Regions from separate parts of the Paenibacillus sp. FSL H7-689 genome, predicted to be linked through region 1. Evidence: riboswitches for the same ligand, from Rfam matches in the RefSeq annotation. Region 1 holds a riboswitch; the other holds the start of a gene.
The links. A riboswitch is a leader RNA that binds a small molecule or an ion and turns the genes downstream of it on or off. The one in region 1 is predicted to bind glycine.

Region 1 (11,677 bases):
GTGAGTAACTATGTTACCGAACTTATGGCGACCGCTCCAGAGATGCTCAAAAGTGTATCCGGCATCGATGTAGAGCAGCTGATTAAGGGCCTTACGAAGTCTAAAACACCTGCGCCAGTTGCCATTCAACAGAGCGAGGCTGTTACAACTCCTTCTATAATCGACAAGATTGTGGAAAGAGCTGGAGTTGACGAGTAAGAAGCACTTCGAATCTTGCATGGTTGCTCTATTGACCTTAAGGCGAATTTTTGTTACTTTTTAAGCGAGACGTCCGGCGCGGTTTGCCCGCTCCGGGTGTCTTTTCGTTCGTAACAGGGTGTGACTTAATCACACCTAAGATGGTGTGAAAAAGAGGTGCAAACAATGAGCAACTTGCATGTAGATAAAGCGCTAAATAATAATGTAATCATTGCACAGCATCCAGAACACGGGGAAGTCGTTGTTATTGGTAAAGGCATTGGCTTTAACCGAAAACCGAGTGATCACATTCCATTGATGGCTGTGGAGAAAATGTTCATTTTGAAAAACCAGCAGGAGCAAGAGCAGTACAAACAGCTTCTTCCACAGGTGGATGAAGCACTGATCGAGATTATTAACGAAGTTATTACGTATATTGCAGAGCGTACGGACGTTCCTCTGAATGAACATATCCATATTGCATTAACCGATCACATTTCTTTCGCGTTAAAACGCAAGGAGCAGGGCATTATCATACAAAATCCATTTTTATATGAAACCCGCGAGATTTATCCTGAAGAATATCGAATGGGAGAATACGCTGTTCGTCTGATCAAAGAGAAAATGGGTGTAGATCTGGGGATGGATGAGATTGGTTTTGTTGCCCTCCATATCTATAGCGCAATGACCAATCAAAATATATCCCAGGTACGTGAGCATTCACAATTGATCACTGATTTGGTGAACCTGGTGTCTGATCAACTCGATTATTCGTTTGAAACGGAATCGCTGGATTACTCTCGTTTGCTGACGCATCTTCGTTTTGCCCTTGAGCGTGTTCGCCGTGGAGACAAAGTGGAAGAGCTTCATAAGTTGGATTCCCTACTTAAGTTAGAGTATCCCGAAATGTACTCGCTTGCATGGAAACTGACCAAAGTAATGGAGAAAAGACTGAAACTGCCGGTTTATCCTGCAGAGGTAGGTTATCTGACCATTCATCTGCAAAGGCTGAATCAGCGGAAGGAAGAAGAGAATAAGTGAGATCATTCCAGTGATGGAATGTGGAATTTATTTTTTTGGTGTAAAGGCTTGCAATAGATTAGAACTGGTGCTACAATGGTTTCCGTAATCAAGCAACTGAATAAACATAAGCGACGTGTTACTGACTCGATCAGGCATGAGTTAATTAAAGTGTGATTGTTCTTTCCTTGCACAGGGTATGCTATACCCCAAGGTTGGCACAGTTTACTTTATTAATTCATGCCTTTTTTGTGTTCCCTTGCTTGCATCACAACATATAAATTAGACGAAAGGGAGAAACGACGCGATGTTCAAAAAGCTTTTTGGTGTATTGCAAAGAGTAGGTAAAGCTCTCATGCTGCCTGTAGCCATTCTACCTGCGGCAGGTTTGCTGCTCGGAATTGGTAACATGCTGGTTAATCCAGATTTCTTGCAATATGTAACGGCGCTCGACACCCCTTGGGTGAACTCGATCGCAACAATTATGATGAACGCAGGTCAGATCGTATTTGATAATCTGGCATTGCTGTTCGCCGTCGGCGTAGCTGTCGGATTGGCTGGTGGCGAAGGCGTTGCAGGTCTTGCAGCGATCATCGGTTACCTGGTCATGAATGTTACATTAGGATCTGCAGTAGGTGTTACTCCGGCAATGATCGGTGAAGTACCGGGTTATGCCAGCATCTTGGGTATCCCAACATTAAGTACAGGCGTGTTCGGAGGTATTATCATAGGTATTGCCGCCGCGCTGTGTTACAATCGATTTTTCAAAATCGAACTGCCGTCTTACCTCGGTTTCTTTGCAGGTAAACGTTTCGTTCCGATTATCACATCGGTAGTATCCCTTGTAATCGGGTTGCTTCTGGTGATTATCTGGCCTCCGATTCAAAATGGACTGAATGCTGTATCTCACTTCATGGTAGATACAAGTCCGACCTTGTCGGCGTTCATCTTTGGAGTTGTGGAACGGTCATTGATTCCGTTCGGTTTGCATCACATTTTCTACTCCCCATTCTGGTTTGAGTTTGGTGAGTATGTGAATAAAGCCGGAGATGTTATTCGTGGGGATCAGAAGATTTTCTTCAGCCAGTTACGTGATGGCGTTGCTCTCACAGCAGGAACATTCCAAGTTGGTAAATTCCCGTTCATGATGTTCGGTTTGCCAGCAGCGGCACTTGCGATGTACCATGAAGCAAGACCGGAGCACAAAAAGTATGTTGCAGGGATCATGGGTTCAGCTGCGCTGACCTCGTTCCTGACAGGGATTACAGAGCCACTTGAGTTCTCGTTCCTGTTTGTAGCACCAATCCTGTTTGCAGTACACTGTATCTTTGCAGGTTTGTCTTTCATGACCATGCAAATTCTGGGTGTAAAGATCGGTATGACCTTCTCCGGTGGGTTCATTGACTTCCTGATCTTCGGGATTATTCCGAACCGTACACCTTGGTGGGACGTTATTATTGTCGGATTGGTTCTTGCGGTGATCTATTACTTCGGTTTCCGGTTTATCATTCGCAAATTCAATCTCAAAACACCAGGACGTGAAGATGCAACGCCTGAAACCGAATCTGGCGGAGGCTCTGGTTCAACGGATGACCTGCCACATAACATTCTCGAAGCTTTCGGTGGCAAGGAAAATATCAAACATCTGGACGCTTGTATTACTCGTTTGCGGATCGAAGTTAATGAGAAATCCAATGTGAAAAAAGATCGTTTGAAACAATTGGGTGCATCTGGTGTCCTTGAAGTGGGTAATAATGTTCAAGCCATCTTCGGAACACGTTCCGACACGATCAAATCTCAAATGCAGGATATTATTGCAGGTCGAACACCAGCACCAACGCCAGCAGCTGCCAAACCAACTCCTGAAGAGGAGAAGGCACAAGGTGAGCAGGGCGAGCGCATCGTTGCTGAGGATATCGTCATGCCAGTCAATGGTGAATTGCTGGACATTACAAACGTACCTGATCCAGTCTTTGCTGAGAAAATGACAGGTGATGGATTCGCAATTTTGCCACATGATGGTACGATAACCTCTCCTGTGTATGGTAAAGTGTTTAATGTATTTCCAAGCAAACATGCCGTGGGCATCATGTCCGATGGTGGTAAGGAAGTGCTTGTTCATATAGGTGTTAATACGGTGAAGCTGAAAGGTCAAGGCTTTAACGTACTGGTACAGGAAGGTGATCTGGTATCGGCAGGTCAGCCGATTATGGAAGTGGATCTGGAGTATGTCAAAGCAAACGCTCCTTCGATCATTTCACCAGTTATTTTCACTAACCTGCCAGAGGGCTCCACAGTAACTCTGAAGAAGAGTGGAGTGCTGAAAGTTGGCGAACAGCCAATCATTGAGATAAAATAAGAAGTGTTACGACGATGGCAAGCAAGTGTAAATATATGCAATGCCTAAACCAAACTACTGAAAGTGAGATGATTGTAATGCAACAAACATTCAGAATTACAGACGAAGATGGTATCCACGCACGTCCGGCGACAGCCCTGGTTAATACAGCAAACAAATTCAAAGGTGCAGAATCCTTTGCAGAAGCTAACGGTAAAAAAGTAACTTTGAAATCCATTCTGGGTGTTCTTTCCCTCGGATTGGAACAAGGCGACACCATCAGCATCATCGTTGAAGGCGAAGGCGAAGCTGAAGCTCTTCAAGCTTTGACTGACGTTATGGTTAACGAAGGGTTGGGCGAAATTAATGCTTAATGTCTCCGGGATCGCGGCTTCGGCGGGTATTGCTATCGCCAAGGCGTTTATCTTGGAGCATCCTGACTACTCTGTAGAAAAACGCCAAATTAACGACGTTGACGCAGAGATCGCGAAACTCGACTCAGCTCTGGGTAAATCCCAGGCTGAGCTTGAGGCGATCAAAGAGCGCACTTTACAAGAGCTTGGCGAGAAAAAAGCAGAGATTTTTGCTTCGCATTTGCTCATTTTGAATGACCCGGAACTGATTGATCCGGTTAAAGCTAGAATTGCGGATGACATGATCAATGCAGAATTTGCTTTGAACGAAACGGCATCGCAATTTATCTCCATGTTTGAGAACATGAAGAGTGCTTACCTGCAGGAACGTGCTGCAGATATGCGTGACGTTACCAAGCGTGTGCTAAATCACTTGCTTGGTATCGACTTCATGAGTCCGGCTGAGATCAATGAAGAAGTGATTGTGCTTGCGGAGGATCTAACACCTTCCGACACGGCTCAATTGAACCGCCAATTTGTTAAAGGTTTTGCAACCAACATTGGTGGACGTACTTCTCACTCGGCAATTATGGCTCGCTCTCTTGAGATTCCGGCTGTTGTTGGAACCAAGGACATCTTGGCTCAAGCGAAACAAGGCGATATGATTATTGTTGACGGTCTGGATGGTCACGTACTAGTTAACCCTACTGATGAAGTTATTGCTGAATACCGTGCCAAACAGGAACAGTATGATGCACAACGTGCAGAGTGGAGAAAACTTCGTGATGAGCCAACGGTAACGGTGGACAACGTTCATGTTGAACTTGCAGCTAACATTGGTACACCAAATGACGTAACGGGTGTTCTGGAAAACGGCGGCGAGGCTGTAGGCCTGTACCGTACCGAGTTCTTGTACATGGGCAGAGACAAGCTTCCTTCCGAAGACATTCAGTATAATGCTTACAAAGCGGTACTGGAAAAAATGGAAGGCAAACCTGTCGTTGTTCGTACACTCGACATCGGTGGAGACAAAGAGCTTCCATACCTGGATCTGCCAAAAGAAATGAATCCATTCCTCGGCTTCCGCGCAGTTCGTCTGTGTTTGGACCGTCTGGATATCTTCCGTACACAATTGCGTGCATTGCTGCGTGCAAGCGTACATGGAAACCTGCGTGTCATGTTCCCAATGATCGCAACACTCGGTGAATTCCGTGAAGCAAAAGCTGTCTTGCTCGAAGAGAAAGAGAAGCTGGTTGCTGAAGGTATTGCTGTTTCTGACAGCATCCAACTCGGAATCATGGTCGAAATTCCTTCGACTGCAGTTCTGGCGGATCAGTTTGCCAAAGAAGTGGATTTCTTCAGTATCGGAACGAACGATCTGATTCAATACACGATGGCTGCTGACCGTATGAACGAACGAGTAGCTTATCTGTATCAACCTTACAACCCAGCCATTTTGCGTTTGGTTAAAATGGTTATCGATGCAGCGCATCGTGAAGGCAAATGGGTTGGCATGTGTGGTGAGATGGCAGGAGACGAAACGGCAATTCCATTGTTGCTTGGTCTTGGATTGGATGAGTTCAGCATGAGCGCAACCTCCATTCTGCCAGCTCGTAGTCAGATCACCAAGCTGTCCCGTGCGGATATGCAGGAACTGGCTGCTAAAGCTCTGGATATGCAAACGGCTGAACAAGTCGTTGAATTGGTTCAAAGCATTAAAGCGTAATTTTGCCGGGGTTTCCTCCGGATTTGAGGTTTTTCTTTTTCCGATAATGAGCTGCATTGATGCAGCGATTTTGCCGGTATCCGCTGTTACAGCGGGTACTGGCTTTTTTTGTTGCTCGAACGTATAGGAATTAGAAGGGGAGTACGAGGAGAAAGGTCCTGTAATGTCTAGCCAAAAAAATGCTCTTACTGATGTAGTTAACATCAGCAAGAGCATGATTAGTAATACACTTAGTGCTTAACTGCAAGCGCAGTTCAGTACAGGTTTGCGAGCGGCGGTGGTTTCATCCAGACGAGTGACCGGTGTTCCGTAAGGTGCGTTGAGTACCAATTCTGGTGTCTCTTCCGCTTCTTTGGCAATCCGTATCATCGTATCAATGAAGCCATCCAGCGTTTCTTTACTTTCGGTTTCTGTCGGCTCGATCATGATGCATTCCTCCACGTTGAGCGGGAAGTACACCGTAGGCGGGTGATATCCAAAATCAAGCAATCGTTTGGCAACATCAAGTGTGCGCACACCGTATTGCTTCAAACCCCGACCAGACATGACAAATTCATGTTTACATACGCCTGGATACGGAATCTCGTAGTAAGGTGCGAGACGGGCCATCATATAATTAGCATTCAGTACCGCGCATTCAGAGACTCGGCGTAACCCTTCCGGTCCATAGGTGCGAATGTAGGCATAGGCACGTACCAGAATACCGAAGTTGCCGTAGTAGGCTTTCACCCGACCAATGGATTGATCGCCTTCACGATCGAATGCATACATACCGTCATCATTTTTGATAACCATGGGCTTAGGTAGGAACGGAACCAGGCGATTCTTCACACCAACTGGTCCGGAACCTGGTCCACCACCGCCATGAGGTGTACTCATCGTTTTGTGCAAGTTCAGATGCACCACGTCAAAGCCCATATCACCCGGACGGGTAATGCCCATAATGGCATTGGAGTTGGCTCCATCGTAGTACAACAAGCCACCAGCCTGATGTACGATGGATGCAATCTCCTGAATGTCTTTCTCGAACAAACCAAGTGTATTCGGGTTTGTCAGCATCAATGCTGCCGTATCCGAACCGACTGCTGCACGGAGTGCGTCCAGATCGACCAGTCCGTCTGCGCGGGATGGAATCGTCACAGTTTCAAATCCTGCAACGGTTGCACTTGCCGGGTTGGTACCATGCGAAGAATCGGGCACGATGACTTTGGTACGTTGTTCGCCACGACCTTCGTGGTAGGCACGAATCATCATAAGTCCAGTCCATTCTCCATGGGCACCAGCTGCTGGTTGCAAGGTCACAGCGTCCATACCTGTCAGACCTGCAAGGTCGTTTTGCAACGTATATAACAGTTCAAGTGCACCTTGAATGCTGGATTCATGCTGGTACGGATGGATTTTGGCAAAACCGTTGTAACGGGCAACATCCTCATTAATCTTTGGATTGTATTTCATCGTACAAGAGCCCAGTGGATAGAATCCGTTATCTACGCCGAAGTTGCGGCGGGACAGCGCGGTATAGTGTCGAATAACATCTACCTCAAACACTTCCGGCAGTGCTGCTGCTTCCGAACGGAGCATTTCCCGGGGAATCAACGTATCGGCAGCCTGACGAGGAACGTCACATTCTGGTAAGGAATAAGCGACACGCCCAGGACTGCTGAGTTCAAAAATCAATGATTGTTCCGGAGCAGGAGTTAAGGTCTGTGCACTAAATGTTGTATTCGTCTCAGGTTGAACCGAAGTGGAGACTGAGGTACCTGTTTCCGATTGTCCTTGTAACGATGTTGTCGTTGTCGTTTCTTGAGTCACAGCGATCCCTCCAATGCTCGTGCGAATTCGTCAATCTCTTCCTTAGTGCGCCGTTCGGTAACAGCAATCAGCATATGTCCGGCAAGCTCCGGGTAATCACGTCCGAGTTCGTAACCACCAATAAAGCCTGCATCCAGCAGTTTCAACTGAAGAGTATCCACGTTGGTTCCTTCAGGAAGCTTAATAACAAACTCATTAAATGTTGGTGCATTAAAAGTAAGGCTAACTCTAGGAATCGCAGTTAATGTATTGAGGGTGTAATGACTCTTTTGCAAATTCAGATCCGAGACATCGATCATACCCTGTTTACCCATGATGGACATATACACAGATGCGCTGAGTGCAAGCAAAGCCTGGTTGGAACAGATGTTGGATGTCGCCTTTTCGCGTCGGATGTGCTGTTCACGTGCTTGCAATGTCAGTACAAAACCACGCTTGCCATTGCGATCGGTTGTTTGGCCTACAATTCGGCCAGGAATTCGGCGCATATGAGGCTGGGATACGGCGAAATATCCGCATGTCGGGCCGCCGAGTGAAGCGGCGATGCCAAGGGGTTGCGCATCACCTACAACGATGTCGGCACCCAGCTTGCCTGGGGCTTCCAGCAGACCCAGCGATAGCGGGTTTGCACTTACAACAAGCAGGCCCTTGTGCGCATGCACGAGGTCGGCAGCCTGCTTCACATTTTCCACGGCACCAAAGAAGTTCGGACTCTGGATCATGACAGCAGCGGTATCGTCTGATATGGCGGTTTGCAGGGCATCCCAGTCAGTGACGCCATCCTTATAACCAATCTCAACAATCTCCAGACGGAGTCCGTGCGCATATGCCTGCAATACCTGACGGGCTTCCGGATGAACGGTACGGGATACGATGAGCTGTTTGCGACGAGTTGCCGCTGCGGCCAGATTACCGGCTTCCGCAAAAGCTGTTGCACCGTCATACATACTGGCATTGGCTACAGCCATACCGGTTAATTCACAGATGTAGGATTGAAATTCGAAAATGGCCTGTAGTTCACCTTGGCTGATCTCAGGCTGATAAGGTGTGTAGGCAGTGTAGAACTCGGAACGGGAAATGACATGATTGATGACGGAAGGAACATGATGATCGTATATGCCTGCGCCGAGGAAGCTGGCGTGTGTTTCGAAATTGGCGTTGGCGCCGGCTTGTTTGGACATGTGACGTGTCAGCGCATATTCATCGAGTTTGGAGGATACAGGTAGCTCGCCCTGATAACGAATCTCTTTTGGAATGTCCTGAAACAGATCTTCCAGCGTATCCACACCGATGGTTGCGAGCATGGCGCTCTGATCTTGTTCAGTCATGGGAATGTAACGGTGCTTGCTCATGCTTGATCAGCTCCTTGAGTAGGTGTCTTCGACGTACGTGTCCGTTTATGAAAAGGGGTCTTCACGACCTCGGCTTTTAGTTTCTTGCCGCGGATCTCAATCTCAAGCGGGGTTCCCAGCGCAGCGTATTTGCTGTCGATGAGGGCAAGCCCCAGATTACGCTTCAATGTAGGTGATTGCGTGCCTGTTGTCACTTCACCAATCTGTACGCCTTCGGCGTAAATCGGATAGTGGGGGCGGGGAATACCGCGCTCCAACACTTCGATGCCGACCAGTTTGCGGGCGGGCCCGTCAGTTTTTTGCTGTAACAAGGCTTCGTGTCCGATAAAAGGTCCGGCATTCAGCTTCACAAACATGCCAACGCCAGCTTCAAGCGGAGAGATAGTTGCCGACAATTCCTGTCCATACAGAGGGAGCTTTGCTTCAAAGCGCAGTGTATCCCGAGCACCGAGGCCTGTCGGTACAAGTCCGTGACCTTCACCGGCTTGCATTAATCCATTCCAGACCACAGCAGCCTGGTCCGCAGGAACATATAGTTCAAAGCCATCTTCACCGGTATATCCGGTACGGGACAACAGTAATTTTACTCCACATACTTCAGCATCCTGCACAAAACGAAACGGTTCAATCGAGCTTACATCCGTATCTGTAACTTTCCCGATAATATCTACAGCCAGTGGACCTTGCAAGGCGAGCAGCGCCGTTTGCTCCGAATCGTTGGTCATACTTACGCCGGGGATCAAGTGCTCTTGCAGCCACGCCCAATCCTTGTCGATGTTGGAGGCGTTAACCACAAGCATATAATGCTGATCTTCCAGCTTATACACGAGCAGATCATCCACCACACCGCCATCTGGATAACACATCAGGGTGTACTGGGCTTGACCGGGAACTAGCGTGGTCACGTCATTGGTCATCATTTGTTGCAAAAAAACTTCAGCCTGCTCACCCTGTACCGTGAATTCGCCCATATGGGATACATCGAACAGTCCCGCGCGCTCGCGTACCGCTTCATGTTCTTTCTGGATTCCGCTAAATTGTACCGGAAGCTCCCAGCCTCCAAAATCAATGCACCGTACGCCTTCATATTGCTGATATAGTGGGAAGAGTGGTGTTCTAAGCAAATCAGACATCAAATCACCTCGTCATGGGCCGTCAGCCGGCCGGATATACAATCGTGGATCAATGAACCAGAGTATTTTTAAATTTTCAGCTAGATATTTTCATCATATAAGTATGGTAAGGCAGCTATGGCAGCGCCATTCTACATCCTGTTTTTCGTTTTTTGGGAAAAAGGAAAAGGACAGGCCAAAGAATCGGCATGCCAAGTAGCACGCTGTATTCTAAGGCTCTGTCCCTTGTACCTGAGAGTTACCCCGCTACGTTGTGCAGCAGGTTTCCCCTTGGGTGATCATAACGCCCGCACAGGGCGAATAGATGCTCTCCAGAGTTGCGTCCCGTAAAAGTCCTTTTGCCTGAGAGATTCACCCCCGCTTATCGGTGGTTTACTCCTTCGGCGTTACCTCATGTACATCCCGAATCGGGTGTCACGGGTAATCTCTCCCTTTACATTCATCCGCGGGTATAACATAGTCCAATAAACACATTTACTCCTCTCATTAAAACGTGAATCCACTACTGATGTCAAGAACGATATCATTGATAATAATTTAAAACCGAATATTTAATTTATTTTTTATTTTATTGTTCGTGTATTTAAAAAGACTACGCTTACTATTCTAATATTCACCAGTATATGAAGAAAGAGTGTAATCCGGTTACAGGATTTAGAGGTGTTCAGCAAATAAATTGTGAGGTATCTTGACATTTGATTCATAAATATCATACGCTATGTTCTGGGAAAAAGGTTAAGGTCAAAGAACGCATGTACTCATTAATGAAAAGCGAGGCGGATATCGATGAGCGAATTGAAAAGTGATTTCCTGTACAGTGAAGAGCACGAATGGGTGCAAACCGTAGGGGAGGATACTGTACGTATTGGCATTACCGAGTTCGCGCAGCATCAGCTGGGTGACATTGTGTTTGTGGAATTGCCTGACCTTGAAACCAATGTAAAAGCAGAGGACAGCATTGGAACGATCGAATCGGTCAAAACGGTTTCGGACTTGTTCTCTCCCGTCACAGGTTCAATTATTGCAGTGAATGATTCGTTGCAGGACTTCCCTGAACTTGTGAACAGCTCTCCTTACGAGGAAGGCTGGATGATTGAGATCCGTGTTGAGGGAGATCTGACAGCAGCATTGTCTACATTGATGAATGCAGACGCGTATCGGAAACATACGGAAGAATAGTATCAACGAACTTGTACTTATTAACATATATTTTATAATTAAATGATATGAGCTTCATATTGTTTCGACCTGTGTGAGCCGGATGCTTGCACAGGTTTTTTGTGCTTTCCAAGAATGGTTTTGAATGTGGATTGAAGCAGATTGTGGATGTAAATCACCTGATTGGACCAAGCTATAGGTTGGAAAATGATTCTGGAAATGACAAAAGTCATAGGCAAGAAAATCCTTGTGTACCAATAGGTTCAGCCATTATGCATCCATTAAAACGATTACATAACCTAATGTTGTCATCATTGTTCATGACGAAAGTACGCTTTCATTTCATTGAACAGGAGAGCATTCTCGCTTAGGATTACAGCAGGGGAGAAATGATACCCCTTTCATAAATCATAATCACTTGATCCAAGGAGGATAATACAATGAGTAATTTGGACCAATCGTCCAATTCCAAAGGTGGGCTACGGGTTGGTGTTCAGCGTTTTGGCCGATTCCTGAGTGGTATGGTCATGCCAAATATGGGAGCGTTCATCGCCTGGGGATTAATTACGGCTCTGTTCATTCCAACAGGCTGGTTCCCTAACGAGACG
Region 2 (11,677 bases), on a different contig from region 1:
GTAACGGGAGCAACGGGAGCGACCGGAGCCACAGGGGTTACAGGTGCAACAGGCGTAACCGGAACAACCGGGACGGCTGGTGTAACGGGAGCAACGGGAGCGACCGGAGTCACTGGGGCTACAGGTGCGACAGGCGTAACCGGAACAACCGGGACAGCCGGAGTAACGGGAGCAACGGGAACGACCGGAGTCACTGGGGCTACAGGTGCGACAGGTGCGACGGGAACAACCGGGACGGCTGGTGTAACGGGAGCAACGGGAGCGACCGGAGTCACTGGGGCTACAGGAGCTACTGGATCGACAGCAGCTTCTGCCCCTGCGGATTCTTCCTTGTTTGCTGATAGCCAGACCACGGCGTTGGGTCTTTCATTAGTAGCTGAAACGACGATTCAGACACTTAATGTACCTGTAGTAGCAGGTCAACGCGTGAAAATCGATAATAGTACACAAGTAGCAATAGTTGTAGGGTCTAACTGGAGTATTGCGTATAACATTAATCTGAGACGTAACGGAGTGTTAATTAATCAATTGCAGCTCTCACGAACCGGTAATGCTTCGGGAACGTTGAGGTTTCTTTCCTCCAACACTTACGTGGATACATCCCCGACTACAACGACTAATGCATACACGATAAGTATCCAATTTACGACAACTAGCAACGTCACGAGTGCCTCAGCGGAAGTGAGAAATGTGAATGCTATTCGTTTCAGTTAAAATAGACATCGAACTTATGATAATTACACGTTACTTTTGTTGACATATATGATATTGTACATTACTCTATGGGTATACTTGATAAAAAATTTAGAAATATACCAATTCGAATCGAATTAAGATAATACAGCGGATGATAACGAGCGGGAGAGACCTGAGTTAGCCGAGCAATATGGCTAGTGTTCAGGCACCGAAGGAGCAAGCTGCTGCGCACCCGGCGCAGTGGTTAATCTCTCAGGTAAATGTACCATCGTTGGACGCAACTCTGGAGAGTGCGCGAATTGCGCCACCCAAGGGGTATATGATCAGTCAGACCGGTGAACTTGTCTGTAATCGCAGGCAATGCACCTTGTCGTGAGACACTGCTGATCGTGAAACTCTCAGGTATCGAGGACAGAGAGAGGGCCTGGGGCCTTCTTCTGTCCTTTTTTGATGTCATCATATCCAAAATAAGGGACATTGTGGATGGAACTCCGGGATCGAAATGACGAATACATTTTACAAATATGAATCATGATTAATAATGGAGGGTTACAAGGTGCGATTTAAAGATGTTTTCTCAATTATTGGTCCGTCGATGACGGGGCCTTCAAGTTCACATACAGCTGGTGCGGCAAGGTTAGGAAGAATTGCTCGTCAGTGGCTAGGATGTACGCCAGATCGTGCCCGGCTGACCCTGTACGGTTCATTTGCAGATACGTATCAGGGGCACGGAACAGATCTGGCACTGATCGGCGGTCTGCTGGATTATGTCACAGACGATCCGCGTATCCCGGATGCAGAGCAATACGCAGAGGAAGCGGGCATGGAGGTTGAGTTTTATACAAGTGGCCTGCCTGCTCCTCATCCAAATACGGTCAAAATTGAGTTGTGGCATGGAGAACGTGCCTGCTCCTTAATCGGTGCATCCATTGGTGGTGGAAGCGTATCCGTGCATTCGATGAATGATTTTCGTGTTCAGATTAGTGGTGAGTTTCCAACACTCGTTCTGCGACATGCGGACAAAGCAGGGGTGCTTGCATCGGTAACGTCCACGATCAGTTCATCCGGGGTTAACATCGGGTATATGCAGGTGGACCGGAAAGCCCGTGATGGCGAAGCACTTACCGCGATGGAAATGGATGGTGTGCCTAATCCTGATATGCTCAAGCGTCTAAAAGAGCTGGACCATGTGCTGGACATTCGTGTTATCGATTTGAAGAGAGGAGTTGATTCGGATGCGGTTTAAACATTTGCACGAGCTGAATACGATCTGTACAGCAGAATCCAAAACCATTGCTCAGCTGATGATCGAGGAGCAGGTTCAGGAGACCAATACACCGGAAGCGGATGTTGTGAAGCAGATGTCTGAATATTATCAGGTGATGAAGGAAGCGGTACGAAAAGGGCTAACGGAAGATACGACATCACGCAGTGGATTAACAGGTGGAGACGGCAAAAAAATGGCTGAGTACATTCGCAAGGGCGAGACTTGCTCGGGAGATGCTTCCGCACTTGCCATGGCGTATGCCCTGTGTGTATCTGAAGTGAATGCCTCCATGGGTCGGATCGTGGCAACACCAACAGCTGGTTCCTGCGGCATCATCCCCGGTGTTTTTATTAGCTCACAGGAGCGATTTGGCTGGACGGACGAACATTTGGTGAACGGGTTGTTCTGTGCGGGAGCGATTGGTTATGTTATCGCGAACAATTCATTTATCTCCGGAGCCGAGGGTGGCTGTCAGGCGGAAGTGGGTTCCGCTATCGGCATGGCTGCGGGTGCCATGGTTGAACTGCGTGGAGGTACACCGGAACAGGTCGTTCATGCCGTTGGTTTGGCGTTAAAAAATACACTGGGCCTTATCTGCGATCCGGTCGCAGGCCTTGTTGAAATCCCGTGCATCGTCCGTAATGGACTGGGTGCAGTTACGGCGCTGGCTGCGGCTGACATGGCCCTGGCCGGAGTGCGTAGTGCCATTCCGTCAGACGAAGTCATCGATGTCATGCTGGAAGTAGGCAGTGCGATGCCGAGCCGTCACCGGGAGACAGCCCAAGGTGGACTGGCCCAGACACCTACCGGCCGCAAAATGATGCAGAAGTTGGCTAAACCAAAGGCAAAGCGTGCCGAGCCTGAGGCTGAGTCCCCTGCTGAAAATGACGTAGAAACTAAGGCATAAATCGGATTGATATGAAAAGCCGGTACAAATCTTCCTGGTGAAGAGATGTATCGGCTTTTTTTGTCTTTTTCCAACGAAGAAAAACAAAAAAACATTGACGATCTATATATCGATTAGATATATTAACAACTGTCATATATCAATAAGATATATAAAAGAGCGAAACAAAACTAAAGGAGATGGATAGAATGAAAGGTATTTTCCAGACGAGTCTACTGTTTTTGAAAAACGGAGCCACCATTGTAGGTTTAATTACGGCTGTGCTGTTTCAGGTTTTTTTTAACATCATCTGGCTTAGCGGATACGACCAGGTTAACGAAAGAATGACTCAATTGGCTGTCACCATCGTGAATGAAGATGGGGTAGCGGCTGAACCAGTGGCTAAGTCTTTGGCGGCAGGTCTGAATTTCGAGATCAAACCATCTGAATCGATGCAAGAAGCACGACAGATGTTAACGGATCGGAATGTGTACATGATTATTGAGATTCCATCAGGTTTCATGCAACAGGCAGAAGACTTGTCAAAACTGATGACAGTGAAGTATGTGATGAACGAATCAAACGTGGCTACCGTGAAAAGTGTGATGCAGAACGTAGCCGCACAAGTTACAGCGACGTTGAACCGTGAAGTACAAGAGAATGGCATTCGCGGAGTGCTGAATCAGTCCGGTATGACTGCTGATCAGTCCGATGCGCTGGCGCTTGGGTTGTCTTCACGCGTGGAGGCAGAAGTGGAGCGACTGAATCCTGTTGATAATTTTTCTTTTTCCATGGTACCGATGTTGATTGTAACGGCTACGTTTACTGGAGCGATGTTGCTTGGCATGAATCTGCAGAAAGTATCTGGTGAACTGAGTAACAGGGCAGGGAAATGGGAGCGTTTCTGGGCGCGCAACATCGTTAATGTTGGTGCTGCATTTATTGTCTCGCTCGTTGGGTCGGGGATGATGCACGTTATGGGGGTATCGTCAGCAGATGGTTGGTTCATGTTATGGCTTTTCCAGTTGCTGGTCACCATATCTTTTATACTCATGGCTCAGTTGAGCTTGTTGTTGCTTGGCAATGCTGGGGCTTGGTTAAACAGTGCGCTGTTGCCTCTGCTGATGTTGTCCTCGGGCTCAACGATTCCACGCGATGTAATGTCTGAGTTCTACCAAGGGATCGGTCATTATCTGCCGGCGACCTATGCGGTAGAAGGCATGACGAACCTTGTGCTTGGGGGCAACGGGATTGGCAGGGATGTATTGTTCCTTGCAGTAATAGGGGGAGCAACGTTGACTCTGGGTGCCCTTAGCATCTGGATCAGACGCTCCGGCCCGGTACGTTCTGAAGCTCATAAGGAGGACCAGACTGCTGCTGTGCCTGTTGCTCTGAAAGCAACCGTTTCGTCATCTGAACATTGAACAAGGGGTACTGATTGTGATACGTTAAGGGGAATGGAAAGGAGCGGTACACCGATGAACACGCAGCATGTCATCCTCGGAATACTGCACAATCAGCCAAGTTCCGGATACGAGATCAAGCAGTACTTTGAACAATATTTTTCATTTTTCTTTGATGCCAGCTTTGGCACCATATATCCTACACTTGCGAAGATGGAAAAGTCAGGATTGCTGACTAAGGAATCGGTTAAGCAGGAAGGGAAACCTGATAAGAACGTGTATTCATTGACCCCTGAAGGAGCAGCGCAATTTCACGCCTATTTAATGAGTCCTTTGGAAGCTGAGGTATTTCGTTCTGATTTTCTGATGCGGTTGTATTTCGGAGAGTTGGCGGATGAAGATACCGTAACGGGTTGGATATCCAGCCAGTTGAAGCGAAAGGAAATGTTATACGCTGAACTTCAGCGCCAGATGGAAGAATTCGGCGAACGTATTTCGCCTGCACAGCGTCTGTGTCTGCAAGTGGGGCTTGTACAATATGAGGCCACCATCCAGTTGCTCAAGGAACAGCTGGTTCAGCCAGAGTAATCCATGGTCATAATGAATTACGTCAAAATCAAATAGGCACTCATCAGATCCGGAACAGGTCTGTGAGCGCCTATTTGGTTTTTTATATTCCGATGAAGTGGACCCATGTCCGGTCTTGTATAAAAGCAAATATAGCTTGGTGTTTATGTGAGACTAGTACTCAGTACAGCATATCCATACGCGGGCAGTTCAATGGCGAGTACGCCATCTTCCTTGGCGGTGCGATGGTTTCCGCCGAATAACTCGGTCCATTCCTCGTCACCGGCCTCAAGCTCGACAATAGCTGTCTCTTCTGATCGATTGAACAGAACCAGAATGCGTTCCTCCTCATTTTGTCGCTCAAATACCAGTTGGCTGCCATCGGGACGAGCCTGTAAGAAACGAACGGTGCCTTCTGCACGCAGGGCAGGATGCGCATGACGCAGGGAGATTAGTTTCTGATAAAAGTTAAACAGCTCTCGGTCTTGCTTCGCTTCATCCCATTCCATGCATTTACGGCAACCCGGATCATGTTCGCCGTCCATGCCAATCTCGTCTCCGTAATAGATGCACGGCGCGCCCATATAACTGAACTGGAATAACGCAGCCAGCTTCATCTTGCGCTGGTCGCCTTCACACAGCGTGAGCAGCCGCGGGGTATCGTGGCTGTCCAGCAAGTTAAACGCCACTTCGCTGGCCTGAAGCGGATAACGGGATAACTGTCGCCCGATGGAGTTTGCGAACTGTTCGGCGTGCATCGTATTTTTCACAAAGAAAGCATTCACGGCATCGGTAAACGGATAGTTCATGGACGCGTCGAACTGGTCGCCTTGCAGCCAGGAAGAAGACTCGTTCCATACTTCGCCCAGAATATAGGCATCCGGATTAGCCGCTTTGACTACACGGCGGAAATCACGCCAGAATGCATCATCCACTTCGTCTGCCACATCCAGCCGCCATCCGTCCGCGCCCACTTCCTTAATCCAGTACTCGGCAACCTCCAGCAGATAAGCCTTAACCTCGGAATTCTCCGTATTCAGCTTTGGCATATGCGCTTCGAATCCGAAGGTCTCATACGTTGGAATGCCGTCCTTCACGTCCAGCGGGTATTCGTGTACATGGAACCAGTCCTTGTATTTGGATTGTTCTCCGTTCTTCTGCACATCTACAAACGGCGCAAATGTCTTCCCGGAATGGTTGAACACAGCATCCAGAAGTACGCGAATTCCACGTGCGTGGCACAGCTCCACCAGTCGTTTCACGGTATCTGCGTCACCAAAGTGCCGGTCTACCCGCAGGTAGTCTTCTGTATCATATTTATGATTGGTAGTGGCTTCAAAGATGGGTGTGAAGTAGATCGCATTAATGCCAAGATCGCTGATGTAATCCAGATGGTCGATCACGCCCTGAAGGTCACCGCCGAAGAAATTGAAAGGTGTCGGCTCACCACCCCACGGCTCTACCTTTTCCGGACTAATATCCGGGTTGCCGTTGGCGAATCGTTCAGGGAAAATCTGATAAAACACCGCGTCCTTAACCCATGCAGGGGGTGTGAATACAGCTCCGGCATGAATATAAGGGAACTGGAACATACGGCCCGGGTCGTCTGGTTCTTTTTCCTGGAAGTCCGTCTCGGTCATCCAGATCTGTTCGTCTCCGTTTTTGAGCAGAAAAGAGTACTTCAGTCGGTGGTAGGGAGGTTTCACCTCACCCTCGTAATAATCGAACATGGAGTCAGAGGTAAACTTGGTTAAGGGAACCAGCGCTTTGGTTGCATCCCACGCATATTTATCCCCGGTCAGGGCATGTACCTCGGTCAGATCATTCTTTTTGGCACGCAGGCGCAGATGGATTGTATCTTGGTCATAGGCATAGGCCCAGTTTCGTTTCGGTTGATGATAGATGGCTTCCAGCAGCATAATGAAATTCCTCCCGTCAGGTGTAGAACTTGTATGTACTTGGTAGACTTGATTAATATGACATTCCCCACGTTAATGGATAAGCTATAATTAGCATGTGTGGTAACGTAAAGGCTTGAACATTGTTTCAATAAGACATGAATTCATATGTTATAGACAGCTTTTACATGATGATGCTCAGATATATCATTAACCCAATGGGGGCAGAAAGGAAACGAATATTCGGATGAAAACCAAACTGTTATATATTGAAGATGATACGGAAATTGCGACTTGGGTCAGAGCCGATCTGGAGGAGCGCGGTTATGAGGTGGTATGGCTCGGCAGTGGTGAAGGTGCAGCGGAGGCTGCTGTCGGTTGTTCACTCATTATTCTTGATGTCATGCTGCCTGGGCTGGATGGATTTACGGTGGGCCAGCGACTGAAAAAAGAACATCCCGCCGTGCCCATTGTCATGCTCTCGGCCAGAACGTCCATTGACGATAAGTTGCACGGTCTTGATTTTGCCGATGACTATGTGACCAAACCATTTCACCCCGATGAACTGGCTGCCCGGATTGAAGTACAACTGCGTAAGGCAGGAACAGCGGTCTCATCGGATACAGCCCTGAAGCTGGATCATCTCTCCATCTATGAGAAGGACAACCGGATCGTCAATGAGGAGACGGGAGATGAGATTATTTTATCGGGAAAACAGTTCCACATCTTCGCCTACCTGCTACGACATATGGGCATGATTCGAACCAAAGAGCAGATCTATGAAGCCGTCTGGAACGAGCCCTATCTGGATGGGGACAAAACTTTAATGGTACATATTCGACATCTGCGCGAAAAGCTGGAGCTTGATCCGGCCAATCCAGTAGTTATTCAGACAGTCCGTGGTGTGGGATATCGTGTGAAGAAGCCATGATTCGGTGGTTCAGAGAACGGAAGATCATGAAGGGAGAACGGAAGGGAGAACGAAGCATGGAGCAAAAGCAATCCGGGCGGCGTAAGCTTCGCTTTGGGCGGTCCTTGATGTCCAGATACATCATCCTGATCTTGGCGGCTGTATTATTTGTCCCCGTCATTCTTCCGATCATGTCCATCATATATGTTGTTGTAGTGAATAACACGAATATGAATCAAGCGGCACCTTATGGTGACGTTACCCAGATCAGTAATTTCTGGTCGCTTGAAGCGGAGAACCTGGATGGTGCTTCGGATGAAGAGATTAAGGCCCGGTTGGAGCAATTACATGGCTCGTATCCCAAATCTTCCATGTATCGTGTGAAAGCGAGCGGTGAGACCCTCTTTATTCTCGGTAGTGAAGATGTAACGCTTCTGAAATCCACGTCGCCGGATGGCAGGACAGACACGACATTGAGATGGTCACTGGATTCCGGGCAAACGGCAGAGACCCGAATTCCAGCCGAATGGAATGCGAACAATACCGTGCAATTCATGAAAGAAGCTTCCTTTCGCGATCCGTTGACCGTAGTTTCATATATTGGCGGGGGTGAAAAGGACAGAGGACAGGGCTTCATGATCATTGAAGTGCCGAGATCACTTCTGCAAATGAATCACAGTAACGGGCTGCTGGAACTTTTGTATCTCGGCATTGTAATGACCATCATCTTTCTGAGCTTCATCATGATGTCGATCCTCTTCTTCGCACGCATTCGCAAACGACTTATTCGTTTGCAGACAGCCATGATGACCACAGGCAAGGAAGGCCTCCCGCTTCCGGTAGATATCCGCCAGTCAGACGAGATCGGTCAACTGGAAGAAGCCTTCAATCAGATGGTGCATCAACTGTCCGACAGCCGTCACCGTGAACGCGAGGAGGAACAATTGCGCAAACGTCTCATTGCGGGGCTTTCCCACGATCTGCGTACCCCGCTAACGGTGATTCGTGGACATATGCATGCCTTGCACAAGGAAGAGCTGAGTGAGCAAGGTGACCGTTCATTACATCGCATGGAAGCAAAGATGGAGGACCTCGGCGGGCTCATTGACAACATGTTATCCTACAATTTGCTCACGAGTGGAAAATATACACTGAAGCTGGAAGAGAAAGATATACTGCGGATCGTCAGGGAAACGGCGGCCGCCTGGTACCCGGTCTGGGAGAAAGAGCAATTCGATATTGATATTGACCTGCCAGAGGAACCGTTGATTTGGCATATGGATGAACAGGGCATGCGCCGTATTCTTGATAATTTGTTCCAAAACGTGATCCGTCATGCCGCCAACGGGAAATATATTGGTATATCTACTCAGGAGATTCAGGGTGAGACGGCCATCGTTATTCAGGATCGGGGTCCGGGAATGCAACCGAATTCCGACACAAAAGGCACAGGTCTAGGCTTATCCATTGTAGACCTGTTGATTCGTGAGATGGGTCTGCGCAAGCGGGTAGACAGTTCCGATACGGGTGTCCAGACATATATCTACAGTGGTAAGGGAAACAGGGAAACAACAAACAGCTGAAATAGCTTTTTTAAACTAAACTTAAACTAGAGACTACTTTGGCTTTAACCTTGGAAGGTTACGATAGTTCCGAGGTGATCATACAGTGAGTGAAAATATTATTCAAACAGCGAATTTATGGAAAACATACCGGGACCGTGCAGCGGTCCGTGAACTTGATCTGCATATTAAAAAGGGAGATATCTACGGCTTCCTCGGTCCCAACGGCGCCGGCAAAACAACAACGATTCGCATGCTTCTCGGCTTGATTAAACCAACCAAAGGCGTGATCCGTGTCTTCGACAAGGACATCCGCAAGGATCGCATGGATATTTTGCGCCGTGTGGGCTCCTTGGTCGAATACCCGTCCTATTACGGACATCTGAACGCAGTAGAGAATCTGGAAACTTTGCGCCGCATCATCAATGTACCAAAATCCAGAATTGCTGAAGTGCTGTCCATTGTAGATCTGACCAAGGATGCCAAACGTTCAGTAAAGGGGTATTCCCTTGGGATGAAGCAACGTCTGGGTATTGCCAGCGCTTTGCTGGGTGAACCAGAGCTGCTGATTCTGGACGAACCAACGAATGGGCTTGATCCTGCCGGTATTCAGGAGATTCGGGAACTGATCAAACGCATGCCTCTGGAACACGGCATTACCGTTCTGGTTTCCAGCCACTTGCTGAGTGAAGTCGAACAGATGGCAAGTCGCGTTGGTATTATCCGTGAAGGCAAGATGGTGCTTCAGGATACTATCGCAAGTCTGCATAGTCAGACGGGTAGTTCTATCCGGTTAACGGTTTCCGAGCCGGAAGAGGCTATGAAGCTGGCAAAAGAACAGGGACAATTTGGTCATCAACAAGGTGCTGCATTAACGTTCCCTTATATGGATAACAGTTCAGTGGCACTGCTTGTGCGCCGATTAATTGAACAGGATCATGATGTGTATCGTGTAGAGGAACAGCGTCAGTCGCTGGAAGATCTGTTCATGCGGGTCATTGGCGAGGGGGCTTCCATATGACCGGGCGTGCATTATCGTCAGACTGGCTCAAGATTCGGGGGAAAGGGATCTGGTTTCTTGTCTTTCTGGCCCCTCTTGGATTGACAGCTATGCAGGCGCTTAATTTTGGCTTACGGTTGGACTATCTGAAAGAGCAATATGCAGATAACCTGTGGGGCGGATTGCTCGGCAATGTGGTTGTCTTTGTGCCCTTGTCTCTGATGCTGGGAGCAACCATTCTCAGCTCCATGATCGCTAATGTTGAGCATGAACAGGGATCGTGGAAACAGTTGCTCGCGATGCCCATTCCCAGACCAGCCGTGTATTTAGCCAAGTTCCTGCTTGCTTGTGTGCTGCTGGTGATCTCCTGCCTGCTGCTAACCGCAGGAATTGTGGGTCTGGGTCTGATCCTCGGATTCCATGCCAGCGAAATACCTTGGACACATGCGATCAAGCTGGGGCTATTGCCTTTGGCTGGTGCACTTCCGGTGTTGTCACTGGAGTTGTGGCTCACGATGGTTAACAAAAATCAGGCGCTTCCCGTCACCCTGGGCATCGTTCTCGCGATAACGGGTATGTTCTCACTCAGTATCTCACCAATCTTTCCGCTCGCATGGGCACAGATGGCCTGGAATGGGCCTAATCCATACCTGTATGCAGGCATGGGGGCAGGTCTAGGGTTATTAATCCTGTTGCTGGGTATGGTGCATTTTAGCCGGAAGGATGTGGCCTGATATGAGCTTTGCGACAACGTACTTCCGAATCTTGTCCGCTGAACGATTGAAAATGAGCAAATCGCCCATATGGCTCCTGATTCTTCTGAGTCCACTCATTGCGTTGCTCATCGGACTGTTGTCCACGCCATCGGGGAATTGGCAAGTATTGATGACCACGATGGTTTTCCTGCACGGATTGTTATTGTTACCGATGCTGACTGGTGTGTTTACGTCCTTTGTCTGCCGTTTTGAACATGCAGGTGGAGGGTGGAAGCAGATGCTGGTTTTGCCGCTCACACGTTCAGGTGTATATGCAGGTAAACTGACGATTGTACTCATGCTTCTGGCGGGTACGCAAGCATTATTGCTGATGTCCATTCTGCTGGCAGGCATGTTTCACGGTATTACGATGCCAGTACCTTGGGGATTCTTGGTAGGCAAACTGCTGCTTGGATTGCTGGCCTGTGTACCCTTGGCTGCCCTGCAGATGTTCGTTTCATTGGTGTGGAGCAGCTTTGCCGCACCGCTCGCACTGAATTTTGCACTGACCATACCGAATATTCTCATTGTAAACTCGGCGACATTTGGGCCGTATTATCCATGGGCACAACCAATGATTCTGATGACACCCGTGGACGGTGCAGGTTTCGGAGCCTACAATGTTCCACTGGTCACAATGCTGGCGGTTGTTGGAGGCAGTGCTGTTATTTTCATTGGAATCGGCATGATGTATTTTGCAAAAAAAGAAATCTGAATAATCTGTTACACCCTT

Region 2: another riboswitch for glycine. It lies ahead of sdaAB (L-serine ammonia-lyase, iron-sulfur-dependent subunit beta); the one in region 1 lies ahead of gcvT (glycine cleavage system aminomethyltransferase GcvT).

The regions. Positions count from the first base shown of each region.
Region 1 is NZ_ASPU01000066.1:84,956-96,632, forward strand. It holds gene C170_RS28595 (flotillin family protein) at 1-198, shown strand, start outside; gene glcT (glucose PTS transporter transcription antiterminator GlcT) at 364-1,218, shown strand; gene ptsG (glucose-specific PTS transporter subunit IIBC) at 1,505-3,556, shown strand; gene C170_RS28610 (HPr family phosphocarrier protein) at 3,634-3,909, shown strand; gene ptsP (phosphoenolpyruvate--protein phosphotransferase) at 3,902-5,614, shown strand; gene gcvPB (aminomethyl-transferring glycine dehydrogenase subunit GcvPB) at 5,852-7,291, opposite strand; gene gcvPA (aminomethyl-transferring glycine dehydrogenase subunit GcvPA) at 7,423-8,778, opposite strand; gene gcvT (glycine cleavage system aminomethyltransferase GcvT) at 8,775-9,911, opposite strand; glycine riboswitch at 10,128-10,228, opposite strand; glycine riboswitch at 10,232-10,354, opposite strand; gene gcvH (glycine cleavage system protein GcvH) at 10,698-11,090, shown strand; gene C170_RS28640 (PTS mannitol transporter subunit IICB) at 11,510-11,677, shown strand, end outside.
Region 2 is NZ_ASPU01000010.1:107,856-119,532, reverse strand. It holds partial or broken gene C170_RS29975 (collagen-like triple helix repeat-containing protein) at 1-714, shown strand, start outside; glycine riboswitch at 849-973, shown strand; glycine riboswitch at 978-1,113, shown strand; gene sdaAB (L-serine ammonia-lyase, iron-sulfur-dependent subunit beta) at 1,253-1,942, shown strand; gene sdaAA (L-serine ammonia-lyase, iron-sulfur-dependent, subunit alpha) at 1,932-2,870, shown strand; gene C170_RS06450 (YhgE/Pip domain-containing protein) at 3,059-4,273, shown strand; gene C170_RS06445 (helix-turn-helix transcriptional regulator) at 4,328-4,840, shown strand; gene C170_RS06440 (alpha-glycosidase) at 4,984-6,738, opposite strand; gene C170_RS06435 (response regulator transcription factor) at 6,965-7,648, shown strand; gene C170_RS06430 (HAMP domain-containing sensor histidine kinase) at 7,705-9,210, shown strand; gene C170_RS06425 (ABC transporter ATP-binding protein) at 9,296-10,210, shown strand; gene C170_RS06420 (ABC transporter permease) at 10,207-10,923, shown strand; gene C170_RS06415 (ABC transporter permease) at 10,925-11,659, shown strand.